3 regions of the Streptomyces sp. NPDC017936 genome follow, and region 2 is predicted to be linked to each of the others. Evidence: predicted binding sites of a transcription regulator. Region 2 holds the regulator's gene; each other region holds the start of a gene.
What was found. Region 2 encodes HrcA, which represses chaperone genes, less so after heat shock. Its sites were predicted from a motif close to TTNGCACTCNGNNNNNCNGAGTGCNAA; they were not measured.
Positions count from the first base shown of each region.

Region 1: the regulator HrcA is predicted to act here: its motif matches at 2,315-2,341, upstream of groES (co-chaperone GroES).
Region 3: the regulator HrcA is predicted to act here: its motif matches at 1,807-1,833, upstream of groL (chaperonin GroEL).

Region 1 is NZ_JBIRHK010000011.1:537-5,021, reverse strand. Features, by position in the region: gene ACH4F6_RS22860 (SAM-dependent methyltransferase) at 1-173, opposite strand, end outside; gene ACH4F6_RS22855 (polysaccharide deacetylase family protein) at 276-1,208, shown strand; gene ACH4F6_RS22850 (polysaccharide deacetylase family protein) at 1,205-2,041, shown strand; gene groES (co-chaperone GroES) at 2,488-2,796, shown strand; gene groL (chaperonin GroEL) at 2,914-4,485, shown strand, end outside.
Region 2 is NZ_JBIRHK010000003.1:428,705-433,189, reverse strand. Features, by position in the region: gene ACH4F6_RS08480 (nitronate monooxygenase) at 1-400, opposite strand, end outside; gene dnaJ (molecular chaperone DnaJ) at 596-1,732, opposite strand; gene hrcA (heat-inducible transcriptional repressor HrcA) at 1,733-2,749, opposite strand; gene ACH4F6_RS08465 (MBL fold metallo-hydrolase) at 2,903-3,637, shown strand; gene ACH4F6_RS08460 (DUF3097 domain-containing protein) at 3,669-4,481, shown strand; gene ACH4F6_RS08455 (Uma2 family endonuclease) at 4,459-4,485, opposite strand, start outside.
Region 3 is NZ_JBIRHK010000005.1:122,021-126,505, forward strand. Features, by position in the region: gene thrC (threonine synthase) at 1-708, shown strand, start outside; gene ACH4F6_RS12370 (MoaD/ThiS family protein) at 749-1,024, shown strand; gene ACH4F6_RS12375 (cold-shock protein) at 1,478-1,681, shown strand; gene groL (chaperonin GroEL) at 1,995-3,617, shown strand; gene ACH4F6_RS12385 (glycerophosphodiester phosphodiesterase) at 3,727-4,485, opposite strand, start outside.

The sequences.
Region 1 (4,485 bases), on a different contig from region 2:
GCCGCCGCCCGCTGCCGCAGCCGGGCCTGACCGAGCGCGGCCGAGACCAGGCCGGCGGGATGGTCGCGGCGCAGCCGGGTGGCGACGGCGAGTTCGTCGGCCGGGGCGGTGCCGCGCACGGCGTCGAGGAGGGCACGGCCCTCGGGGGTGAGGAGGGGGGCGAGGTCGTTCACCGGCTCATTGTGGGCCAGTCGGGGGACGGTGCGCCTCCGGCCGCCGTACCGGGCGGGGTGTCGGACGGGGAGCCCGGAGCGCGGCTGCGAGGATCCGGCGCCATGGGATCAGTCGTACAAAACGATAAAAAGGCGGTACGGCGAGGGAGGATCCGGGGCGGGGTCGCCGTCCTCGCCCTGACGGCCATCGCGTCGGGCTGCGCGCAGGGCGGCGGCCCGGGCACCGCCGGCAGCCGTCCCGCCGCCGGCCAGGAGCCCGGAGGAACCCCGGCGGGCGCCTCGCGCTCGTACGCGGACAGGCTGCGCGCCGACCACGCGGAGCGGGTCGCGGCGGCGAGGCGCTGGGGCCTGGAGGAGGTCCCGCTGGTGCCCCCCGCACCTCCCGCGAGGAAGCCGCGCATCACCACCCGCGAGGGTTTCGAGGTCCGTGGCCACGAGGAGCAGGACCTGCCCCCGGTCTTCACCACCGTCCCCACCGAGCGGAAGGTCGTCTTCCTCACCATCGACGACGGCGCCGACAAGGACCCGGCGTTCCTGCGCATGATGAGCGAGCTGAAGATCCCGTACACCGCCTTCCTCAGCGACTACCTCATCAAGGACGACTACCGCTTCTTCGCGAGGATGCAGGCCGAGGGGGTGGGCCTGAACAACCACACCCTCCACCACCCCTATCTGCCGGGCCTGTCCTACCAGCGCCAGAAGCACGAGATCTGCGGCATGCAGGACGTGATCGAGGAGCGCTACGGCGAACGGCCCACCCTCTTCCGGCCGCCGTACGGCAACTACAACCGCGACACGCTGCGCGCCGCCAAGCGGTGCGGCGTCAAGCACGTTCCCCTCTGGAGCGAGGAGGTCTTCGTCGACCACTGGGAGTACCGCGAGTGGGACCGCGACCTCCACCCCGGCGACATCGTCCTGACCCACTTCCGCGGCCGGAACGACTGGAAGGGCTCGATGCCCGACATGATCCGCCGGTTCCTGAACAAGGTCACGCGGAAGGGGTACGCGGTGGCACGCCTGGAGGACTACCTGTGAGGAAGCGGGGGCCGGCGGCGGCCGCGGCCGCACTGCTGACGCTGGCGGCGCTGACCGGCTGCGCCCAGTCCGTCGACCCGATCGAACGGCTGGGCCGGAAGGCGGTGGAACGGGTCCGCCCGGACGCCCGGGAGTCCCGCCCGCTCCCGGCCCCGCCCGAGCGGACGGACACCCTTCGCCGCCGGGAACCGACGGCCCCCGCGTCCGCCCGCACCGCCCGTCCCCTGTCCGGCAGCCCCGCCCGGGCGGCGCTCCCGCCCGTCGTCGACCACGTCCCGACCCGCGACAGGGTCGTCTTCCTCACCTACGACGACGGCGCCGAACGCGACCCCCGTTTCGTCGACATGGTCCGCGAACTCCGCCTCCCGGTCAGCATGTTCCTCACGGACAGCGTGGCCGGCCCCGGCTACGGTCACTTCGCCCGGCTCCGGTCCGTCGGCGCGACCCTCCAGAACCACACCCTCGACCACGCGGCCCTGCGCGGCCTGCCCTACGCCGGCCAGCGCGCCGAGATCTGCGGCCAGCAGGACAAGCTCAGCGCCCGCTTCGGCGTGCGCCCCCGCCTCTTCCGCCCGCCCTACGGCGGGTACGACTCCACCACCCGGCGCGCCGCCGCCGACTGCGGCATCACCGCGATCGTGCTCTGGCGCGCCTCGATGGGCCCCGCCGAGCTCACCTACGCCCACGGCGCCCACCGCCTCCGCCCCGGAGACGTCATCGCCGTGGACCCGGACGAGTCCCCGGGCCCGACCCTGAGGGAGCGGACGGCACGGCTGCTGCGGCAGGTGCGGGAACAGGGGCTGACGGTGGGACGGCTGGAGGACTACCTGTAGGCGGTCGTCCTCCCGCCGGGAGCCGCCCCTCCCCGGGACCCCGCCGGCGGCACCTCGGGTCCGTCCGGCGGAACCTTCCGGGGAGGGCCGGCGAAACCAGCCCGTTCGGCGGAACCTCTTGACGAGGCCCCGTGGAATCAGCCCGTCCGGCGCTTGAGGACGAGGCCCGTCCAGGGCCGGAGCGGGGGCCCGGGGGCGGCGGCCCCCAGCCACGCCGACGCCGGGGGTCAGGACGCTCACGTCCACCGAAATTACGCCGACGCGCCGCGGGCATTGGCACTCCGCTTGACCGAGTGCTAACCCCGGTCATAGTCTCAGCCCTGGCACTCCCCACTGGAGAGTGCCAACAACGCGACGGGCAGGTCCGGCACCCGCGACGACGGATCGACCTGGTCGCCACCTCAGACAGTTAACCCCGTGAGATCTCCGAAGGGGGAGGTCGGATCGTGACGACCGCCAGCTCCAAGGTTGCCATCAAGCCGCTCGAGGACCGCATCGTGGTCCAGCCGCTCGACGCCGAGCAGACCACGGCCTCTGGCCTGGTCATCCCGGACACCGCGAAGGAGAAGCCCCAGGAGGGCGCCGTCCTCGCCGTGGGCCCGGGCCGCTTCGAGAACGGCGAGCGCCTGCCGCTCGACGTCAAGGTCGGCGACGTCGTCCTGTACAGCAAGTACGGCGGCACCGAGGTGAAGTACAACGGCGAGGAGTACCTCGTCCTCTCGGCTCGCGACGTCCTCGCGATCATCGAGAAGTAAGTCACCTCGAAGCACATTGCTTCGAACGCTGCGCCCCTGGCCCCCACGACCATTGATCAAGGGCGCCGGGGGCGCAGCGTCATTCCACCCCAGAATTCCGAGAGGGCTCCCGCTGTCATGGCGAAGATCCTGAAGTTCGACGAGGACGCCCGTCGCGCCCTCGAGCGCGGCGTCAACAAGCTGGCCGACACGGTCAAGGTGACGATCGGCCCCAAGGGCCGCAACGTCGTCATCGACAAGAAGTTCGGTGCCCCCACCATCACCAACGACGGTGTCACGATCGCCCGCGAGGTCGAGATCGAGGACCCGTACGAGAACCTCGGCGCGCAGCTGGTGAAGGAGGTGGCGACCAAGACCAACGACATCGCTGGTGACGGCACCACCACCGCCACGGTCCTGGCCCAGGCGCTGGTCCGCGAGGGCCTGAAGAACGTCGCCGCCGGCGCCTCCCCCGCGCTGCTGAAGAAGGGCATCGACGCCGCGGTCAAGGCCGTCTCCGACGACCTGCTCGCCTCGGCCCGCCCGATCGACGAGAAGTCCGACATCGCCGCCGTGGCCGCGCTGTCCGCCCAGGACCAGCAGGTCGGCGAGCTCATCGCCGAGGCGATGGACAAGGTCGGCAAGGACGGTGTCATCACCGTCGAGGAGTCCAACACCTTCGGCCTGGAGCTGGACTTCACCGAGGGCATGGCCTTCGACAAGGGCTACCTGTCGCCGTACTTCGTGACGGACCAGGAGCGCATGGAGGCCGTCCTGGAGGACCCCTACATCCTCATCAACCAGGGCAAGATCTCCTCCATCGCCGACCTGCTGCCGCTGCTGGAGAAGGTCATCCAGACCAACTCCTCCAAGCCGCTGCTGATCATCGCCGAGGACGTCGAGGGCGAGGCCCTCTCCACCCTCGTCGTCAACAAGATCCGCGGCACCTTCAACGCGGTCGCCGTCAAGGCCCCGGGCTTCGGTGACCGTCGCAAGGCGATGCTCCAGGACATGGCCACCCTCACCGGTGCCACCGTCATCTCCGAGGAGGTCGGCCTCAAGCTCGACCAGGTCGGCGTCGACGTGCTCGGCTCCGCCCGCCGCATCACCGTCACCAAGGACGACACCACCATCGTCGACGGCGCCGGCAACTCCGAGGACGTCCAGGGCCGCGTCGCCCAGATCAAGGCCGAGATCGAGAACACCGACTCCGACTGGGACCGCGAGAAGCTCCAGGAGCGCCTCGCGAAGCTGGCCGGCGGCGTGTGCGTGATCAAGGTCGGCGCCGCCACCGAGGTCGAGCTCAAGGAGAAGAAGCACCGTCTGGAGGACGCCATCTCCGCGACCCGCGCCGCGGTCGAGGAGGGCATCGTCTCCGGTGGTGGCTCCGCCCTGGTCCACGCCGTCAAGGTCCTCGAGGGCAACCTCGACAAGACCGGCGACGAGGCCACCGGTGTCTCCGTCGTCCGCCGCGCCGCCGTCGAGCCGCTGCGCTGGATCGCCGAGAACGCCGGCCTCGAGGGCTACGTCATCGTCTCCAAGGTCGCCGAGCTCGAGAAGGGCAACGGCTACAACGCCGCCACCGGCGAGTACACCGACCTGGTCAAGGCCGGCGTCATCGACCCGGTGAAGGTCACCCGCTCCGCCCTGGAGAACGCCGCCTCCATCGCCTCCCTCCTCCTCACGACCGAGACCCTGGTCGTCGAGAAG
Region 2 (4,485 bases):
GCAGCACCGCGAGCTTGGCGTCGTAGCCGTCGTCCCGGCCGCTGTCCGGGTCGCCCAGTTCCGTCTCGTACCAGGCGGCCTCACCGGCCAGCTGGTGGGCGTACACCTCGACGGCGCCGGCGTCGAAGGGCGCGGCGCCGGTCGCCCCGGCGGAGCCGGCGCCCGCACCGGGGTGCTCCGGCTGCGGCATGAACAGGTTCACGCCGAAGGGCCGGGCCGTGAGGCTCCGCAGCTGCTTGATCTCCTGGTACATGCCGTCGGCGGTCTTGTACCCGGCGGCGAGGAACCCGAGCCCGCCGGCCTCGGACACGGCGGCGACGAGCTGCGGGAGGGAGACGCCGCCCGCCATGGGGGCCTGCACGATCGGAAGAGGGAGGAGATCGGTCAGTGCGGAGGACATGACGGCATGTTGTCACGTCCTCCGAACGAGTCCGAATCGGGCCTTCCTCTTGGCATGTGCCAGGGCAGCGGCGCGGTGAACGGGCCTGTCCGGCCCCGGCCGCCGAGCGCCGGCCGGGGCGACCCGGCCCGTCCGGGGGCGCCCCTTCCGGGGGAGTCCGCGGACGGGGCGCGCGGCACCGTCCGCCGTCACCCGTCAGCGTCCGTTGAACGCGTCCTTCAGCCGCGAGAACAGACCCTGCTGCCCGGGCTGGAACTGCCCCTGCGGCCGTTCCTCGCCCCGCAGCTTGGACAGCTCGCGCAGCAACCGCTCCTGCTCCGGGTCCAGCTTCGTCGGCGTCTGCACCTCGACGTGGACGACGAGGTCGCCCCGTCCGCCGCCGCGCAGATGCGTGACGCCCCGCCCGTGCAGCGGGATCGACTGCCCCGACTGCGTGCCGGGCCGGATGTCGACCTCCTCCAGGCCGTCCAGCGTCTCCAGCGGCACCTTCGTGCCGAGGGCCGCCGCGGTCATCGGGATGGTCACCGTGCAGTGCAGGTCGTCACCGCGCCGCTGGAAGGTGGAGTGCGGCAGCTCGTGGATCTCGACGTACAGGTCTCCGGCGGGGCCGCCGCCGGGGCCGACCTCGCCCTCGCCGGCGAGCTGGATCCGGGTGCCGTTGTCGACACCGGCCGGGATCTTCACGGTCAGGGTCCGGCGGGAGCGCACCCGCCCGTCGCCCGCGCACTCCGGGCACGGCGTGGGCACGACGGTGCCGAAGCCCTGGCACTGGGGGCAGGGGCGCGAGGTCATGACCTGGCCGAGGAAGGACCGGGTCACCTGGGACACCTCACCGCGGCCGCGGCACATGTCGCACGTCTGGGCGGTGGTGCCCGGCGCCGCGCCCTCACCGCTGCAGGTGGAGCAGACGATCGCCGTGTCGACCTGGATGTCCTTGGTGGTGCCGAAGGCGGCCTCGTCGAGGTCGACCTCCAGCCGGATCATCGCGTCCTGGCCCCGGCGGGTGCGCGAGCGCGGCCCGCGCTGGGACGCCGTGCCGAAGAAGGCGTCCATGATGTCGGAGAAGTTGCCGAAGCCGCCGGCTCCGAAGCCGCCCGCGCCACCGCCGCCGGACTGCGAGAGCGGGTCGCCGCCGAGGTCGTAGACCTGCTTCTTCTGCGGGTCCGACAGCACCTCGTAGGCGGCGTTGATCTCCTTGAACCGCTCCTGGGTCTTCGGATCGGGGTTGACGTCCGGGTGCAGCTCGCGCGCGAGCCGCCGGAAGGCCTTCTTGATCTCTTCCTGCGACGCGTCGCGGCGCACGCCGAGAACGGCGTAGTAGTCCGTGGCCACTTACGACTCCGCCAGGATCTGTCCGACGTACCGTGCCACTGCGCGTACCGCTCCCATCGTTCCCGGGTAATCCATGCGGGTCGGTCCGACCACGCCGAGCTTGGCGACTGCCTCGCCGCCCGAACCGTAGCCGACCGACACCACGGAAGTGGAGTTGAGTCCCTCGTAGGCGTTCTCGTGACCGATGCGTACGGTCATGCCCGAATCCCCCGCCTCGCCGAGGAGCTTGAGGAGGACGACCTGCTCCTCCAAGGCTTCCAGGACGGGTCGGATCGTGAGGGGAAAGTCATGTCCGAAGCGGGTGAGATTGGCGGTGCCGCCGATCATCAGCCGCTCCTCGTTCTCCTCGACGAGGGTCTCCAGCAGGGTGGAGAGCACCGTCGAGACCGTGCCGCGGTCCTCCGCCTCGAAGGCGTCCGGCAGGTCCTCCACCAGACGCGGCACGTCCGCGAACCGGCGGCCCGCGACCCGGCTGTTCAGCCGCGCCCGCAGGTCCGCCAGCGAGGCCTCGCCGAACGGCGCCGGGCAGTCCACCATCCGCTGCTCGACCCGGCCGGTGTCCGTGATCAGCACGAGCATCAGCCGGGCGGGCGCGAGCGACAGCAGTTCCACGTGCCGCACGGTGGACCGGGTCAGCGACGGGTACTGCACGACGGCGACCTGCCGCGTGAGCTGCGCGAGCAGCCGTACCGTCCGCGCCACCACGTCGTCGAGGTCGACGGCGCCGTCGAGGAAGTTCTGGATGGCCCGCCGCTCGGGGGCCGTCATCGGCTTGACGCCGGCCAGCTTGTCGACGAAGAGGCGGTAGCCCTTGTCGGTGGGGATGCGCCCGGCGCTGGTGTGCGGCTGGGCGATGTACCCCTCGTCCTCCAGGGCCGCCATGTCGTTGCGGACCGTCGCCGGGGAGACGCCGAGGTTGTGCCGCTCGGTGAGCGCCTTGGAGCCGACCGGCTCCTCGGTGCCCACGTAGTCCTGGACGATGGCACGCAGTACCTGGAGCCGTCGTTCACTCAGCATGCGCGCACACCTCCAGCAAGTCGTCCCCTTGGCGCCTGGCCTGGCACTCGTCACTTCCGAGTGCCAGCGTTCCCCGGCCCAGTGTACGGCCGTGGGGTACGCCCTGGGCAAGGTCGGTCGCCCGTGCGGGCCGCCAGGCCCTAGCGTCGCCGTATGAGGGTGACTTGGGAAGAGCTGGGATGGGAGCGGATCGCCACCGGCGTCGGGCGGTGCCGGCTGCCGGGCTGGGACTGCACGACGGGGCTGGTCGTCGGGGCGGGCGCGGCCCTGGTGATCGACGCGGGGTCGAGCCTCGGGGAGGGGGCGCGGCTGCGGACGCGGGCGGAGGAGCTCGCCGGTCACCGTGTGACCCATCTCGCGCTCACCCACCCCCACTTCGATCACGTCTTCGGGGCGGCGGCGTTCGCGGGCGCGGAGGTGTTCGCGGCGGTGGGCGCGCAGTCGCTGCTCACGCCCGGGGGCCGCGGGGCGGAGGAGATGCGGGCGGACGCGCTGCGCAACGGGCTCGACGCGACGGCGGCCGCGGAGGCCGCGGCGACGCTCGTCCGCCCCCGCCACCTGGTCTCCGGCGAGTGGACCCTCGACCTGGGCGGCGGCCGGCAGGTCCTGCTGGCGAACGTGGGTCCCGGCCACACCGCCCACGACCTGGCGGTCCTGGTGCCGGGCTCGCCGGAGGTGGTGTTCTGCGGGGACCTGGTCGAGGAGTCCGGCGAGCCCCAGGCCGGTCCCGACGCCGTACCGGCCCACTGGCCGGCCGCCCTGGACCGGCTGCTGGACCTCGGCGGTGAGGACGCGCTGTACGTGCCCGGGCACGGGGCGGTGGTGGACGCCGCCTTCGTGCGGGCCCAGCGGGACGCGCTGGCGGCGCGTTTCGGCGTGTCGCCGTGACCGCGCCGGGGGTTCTCCTATCGTCATCCGAATGCGCCAGTACTCCGCCGATCTCACCCCTCCCTGGAAGAAGCCGCAGCCGGTCCCCGAGGTCGCGGCGGAGCCCGGCCTGGTGGTGGAGGAGCCCGGCACCGGTTTCTGCGGCGCGGTGATCCGCTGCGAGGCGGGCACGGTGACCCTGGAGGACCGGTTCGGCAAGCACCGGGTGTTCCCGCTGGAGCCCCGGGGCTTCCTGCTGGAGGGCCGGGTCGTGACCCTCGTCCGGCCCGCCTCGGGTCCGGCGCGGCCCACGCGCACCGCGTCCGGTTCGGTCGCCGTCCCCGGTGCCCGCGCCCGGGTGGCCCGCGCCGGCCGCATCTACGTCGAGGGCCGCCACGACGCGGAACTGGTGGAGAAGGTGTGGGGTGACGACCTGCGCGTCGAGGGCGTGGTCGTGGAGTACCTGGGGGGCGTGGACGACCTGCCGGCCATCGTGGCGGACTTCGCGCCGGGGCCGGACGCGAGGCTGGGCGTCCTCGTGGACCACCTGGTGCCGGGCACGAAGGAGTGGCGCATCGCCGAGTCGGTGACCAGCGAGCACGCGCTGGTGGTCGGCCACCCGTACATCGACGTCTGGGAGGCCGTGAAGCCGGCGTCGCTGGGGATCGCGGAGTGGCCGCGCGTGCCGCGCGGGCAGGACTGGAAGACGGGCGTGTGCCGGGCGCTGGGCTGGCCGTCGGAGAACACGGGGGCGGTGTGGCAGGCGATCCTGAAGCGGGTGACGTCCTACAAGGACCTGGAGCCGGAGCTGCTGGGGCGGGTGGAGGAGCTGATCGACTTCGTCACGGATACCGGTGGGGCCTGACCCC
Region 3 (4,485 bases), on a different contig from region 2:
GTCGGCATCGAGGGCAACTACGACGACGTCAACCGCTTCTGCTCCGAGCTCATCGGCGACCCGGCGGGCGAGGGCTGGGGCTTCGTCAACGTCAACCTGCGGCCGTACTACGCCGAGGGCTCCAAGACGCTGGCGTACGAGATCTGCGAGCAGCTCGGCTGGCGGCTCCCGGACCAGCTGGTCGTCCCCATCGCCTCCGGCTCGCAGCTCACGAAGATCGACAAGGGTCTGCAGGAGCTGATCAAGCTCGGCCTCGTCGAGGACAGGCCGTACAAGATCTTCGGCGCCCAGGCCGAGGGCTGCTCGCCGGTGTCCACCGCCTACAAGGCCGGTCACGACGTCGTGCGCCCCCAGAAGCCGGACACCATCGCCAAGTCGCTCGCCATCGGCAACCCGGCGGACGGCCCGTACGTCCTCGACATCGCGCGGCGCACCGGCGGTGCGGTGGAGGACGTGACCGACGAGCAGATCGTCGACGCGATCAAGCTGCTCGCCCGGACGGAGGGCGTCTTCGCCGAGACGGCGGGTGGCGTGACGGTCGGCGTCACCAGGAAGCTGATCGAGAACGGTCTGCTGGACCCGAGCCTCACGACCGTCGTGCTCAACACCGGCGACGGGCTGAAGACGCTGGACGCGGTGGCCGGCACGGGGCTCACCGCGACCATCCGCCCCACCCTGGACTCGTTCCGTGAAGCCGGCCTCGCGTAGGCAGGACCCGCCGAATCACCTGACCGGAGGTCAGCAGCACATGAGCGTCACCGTCCGCATCCCCACCATCCTGCGCACCTACACCGGCGGCCAGGCCGAGGTGTCCGCCGAGGGGGCGACCCTCGCCGAGGTCATCGAGGACCTGGAGAAGAACCACACCGGCATCGCCGCGCGCGTCCTGGACGACCAGGGCAAGCTCCGACGGTTCGTCAACGTGTACGTGAACGACGACGACGTGCGGTTCGAGCAGGGGCTGGAGACGGCGACCCCCGCCGGCGCCGGCGTCTCGATCATCCCCGCCGTCGCCGGTGGCTGATCCCCGGTCGGTACCCGCCGGTAGTAACCGTCGGTAAGAGCGATGACCGTGCGTTCATCGAATTGCCCCCTCCGTGAGAGAAGCGGAGGGGGCAATTCAGTGTGGTTGAGCGCGGTACAGTTGGGGAACTCGCCGCCATTCGCACGCCGAACGCAGAGGAGTTCCGGCTTCGCGTGCGGTGAGAAGTAGCCAAAGTGTGCAGCTGTTTTGCGCCTTTCGTTCCCTATGTGAGGCCCGACTTGCCCTGAGTGCGGGGGAATTCTCGCCATATTTCGGGCCGCCCACGTCCAGAATTCTCGTCCGATCGACCTGTTGCAGACGGCAGTTGGACAGATACATTCAGCCGCGGTCGACGCGTTCCGGCGCACGCCCCCAACCAGTCTGGGGGGTGAGGTCTGACCCGGATCCGCGAAGTGTGGATCTGTGCAAGGGCCAGTAATAGGGGAGTTAGGCATGGCTCAGGGCACCGTCAAGTGGTTCAACGCGGAGAAGGGGTACGGCTTCATCGCGGTCGACGGTGGTGCGGACGTCTTCGTCCACTACAGCGCGATTCAGATGGACGGCTACCGCACCCTGGAAGAGGGCCAGCGGGTCGAGTTCGAGATCTCGCAGGGTCAGAAAGGCCCGCAGGCCGACATGGTTCGCGTCACCGCCTGAACGTTCAGCAACGCCACGTCCACGAAGGGCCCGCACCCGGCGCAGGGTGCGGGCCCTTCGCCCTGCCCGCCCGCCCGCGCCCGCCGTCCGGCCGCCTCCCCGGCCGACCCGCTTCGCGGGTGCGCCTTGCACTCGAGGTGCCCGAGTGCTAATCATTGCGTTAGCACTCTGAAGGTGAGAGTGACAAAGAAGGACCGGGTCGGTGAGGCCCGCAGGCCAGGTGGGGCAAGGAACCACAGGCCGGCGAGCCGTCCGTCGCGGGCGCGGGCGCGGTCCGAAGGAATCACCCCCAGTCCTGGAGGGACCACTTCACATGGCCAAGATCATCGCGTTCGACGAGGAGGCGCGGCGCGGCCTCGAGCGCGGCATGAACCAGCTCGCGGACGCCGTGAAGGTGACGCTCGGCCCCAAGGGCCGCAACGTCGTCCTCGAGAAGAAGTGGGGCGCCCCCACGATCACCAACGATGGTGTCTCCATCGCCAAGGAGATCGAGCTCGAGGACCCGTACGAGAAGATCGGCGCCGAGCTGGTCAAGGAAGTCGCCAAGAAGACGGACGACGTCGCCGGTGACGGTACGACCACCGCGACCGTCCTCGCCCAGGCCCTGGTCAAGGAGGGCCTGCGCAACGTAGCCGCCGGCGCCAACCCGATGGCCCTGAAGCGCGGTATCGAGAAGGCCGTCGAGGCCGTCTCCGCCGCCCTGCTCGAGCAGGCGAAGGACGTCGAGACCAAGGAGCAGATCGCCTCCACGGCCTCCATCTCCGCCGCCGACACCCAGATCGGCGAGCTGATCGCCGAGGCCATGGACAAGGTCGGCAAGGAAGGCGTCATCACCGTCGAGGAGTCCCAGACCTTCGGTCTGGAGCTGGAGCTCACCGAGGGCATGCGCTTCGACAAGGGCTACATCTCGGCGTACTTCGCCACCGACATGGAGCGTATGGAGGCCGTCCTCGACGACCCGTACATCCTGATCGCCAACTCCAAGATCTCCAACGTCAAGGACCTGCTCCCGCTCCTGGAGAAGGTCATGCAGTCGGGCAAGCCGCTGCTGATCATCGCCGAGGACGTCGAGGGCGAGGCCCTGTCGACCCTGGTCGTCAACAAGATCCGCGGCACCTTCAAGTCCGTCGCGGTCAAGGCCCCGGGCTTCGGCGACCGCCGCAAGGCCATGCTGAACGACATCGCCATCCTCACCGGCGGCGAGGTCATCTCCGAGGAGGTCGGTCTCAAGCTCGAGAACACGACCCTCGACCTGCTCGGCAAGGCCCGCAAGGTCGTCATCACCAAGGACGAGACCACCATCGTCGACGGCGCCGGCTCCTCGGAGCAGGTCGCGGGCCGCGTGAACCAGATCCGCGCCGAGATCGAGAACAGCGACTCCGACTACGACCGCGAGAAGCTCCAGGAGCGCCTGGCCAAGCTCGCGGGCGGCGTGGCCGTCATCAAGGCCGGTGCCGCCACCGAGGTCGAGCTCAAGGAGCGCAAGCACCGCATCGAGGACGCCGTCCGCAACGCGAAGGCGGCCGTCGAGGAGGGCATCGTCGCCGGTGGCGGCGTGGCCCTGCTCCAGGCCTCCCAGGTGTTCGAGAAGCTGGAGCTCGAGGGCGACGAGGCCACCGGTGCCGCCGCCGTCAAGCTGGCGCTCGAGGCCCCGCTGAAGCAGATCGCGGTCAACGCCGGCCTCGAGGGCGGCGTCGTGGTGGAGAAGGTGCGCAACCTGACCCCGGGCCACGGCCTGAACGCCGCGACCGGCGAGTACGTCGACCTGGTCGCCGAGGGCATCATCGACCCGGCCAAGGTGACGCGCTCCGCGCTGCAGAACGCCGCGTCGATCGCCGCGCTGTTCCTCACCACCGAGGCCGTCATCGCCGACAAGCCGGAGAAGGCCGCTGCCCCGGCCGGCGGCGGCATGCCGGGCGGTGACATGGACTTCTGATCCTCTTCGAGGATCGGACGCGTCCGCGGTACCGAGGGCGGCACTCCCTGTTCCGGCAGGGGGTGCCGCCCTCGGGCGTTCTCCCGTGCGCGCGGGCCGTGTCACGCGGTCAGCGCCCGAGAGCGCGCCGCATCGCGTCCGGGACGTCGGTGGTGAAGCCGTCCACGCGCAGGTCGCGGAGGCGGCGTGCCTGGCCGGCGGTGTTCACCGTGTACGGCCACACCTTCAGGGGCGTGCCGTGCGGGCCCTCGAGGGCGTGGGCGCGGCGCACGAAGTCGCCGGTGGTGGCCGTGTGTTCGGGGTTGACCGAGTCGGCGAACCGCGCGTACGACGCCAGCTCGCCGGGTGACACCCGCTCGTCGCAGATGCCGAGCCTGATGTCCGGCCGCTCCTCGCGGACGGATCTCAGGGCGGCGGGCAGGAAGCTGATCACGTACAGCCGGTGGTGGACGTGGTGGGCGTCCAGCCAGCCCTTGCGGCCCAGGACCCGCAGCGTGTCCCGGACGACGCCGGGGTGGCCGCCCGGCCACTTCAGTTCCAGGAGCAGGCCCTGGCCGGTGCGGTCGAGCCGGTCGAGGAGCTGCCCGAGGGTGGGGACGCGGGCCGTCTCGTACCGGGAGCCCTTCCACCGGGGGGAGGCTCCGGCGCGCAGTCTGTTCAGTTCCGCGTAGGTGAAGTCGCCCACCTTCCAGGGCGCCCGGCGCGGGAAGACCTCCTCGGCGTCGGTCGTGCGCGCCAGGTCCTGGTCGTGCATGAGGACGAGCACCCCGTCCTTGCTGCGCTGCACGTCCGCCTCCACCCAGGAGGTGCCCGCCCGGTGGGCCCGTTCGACGGCTTCCAGGGTGTTCTCGGGGGCCAGTCCGGCGGC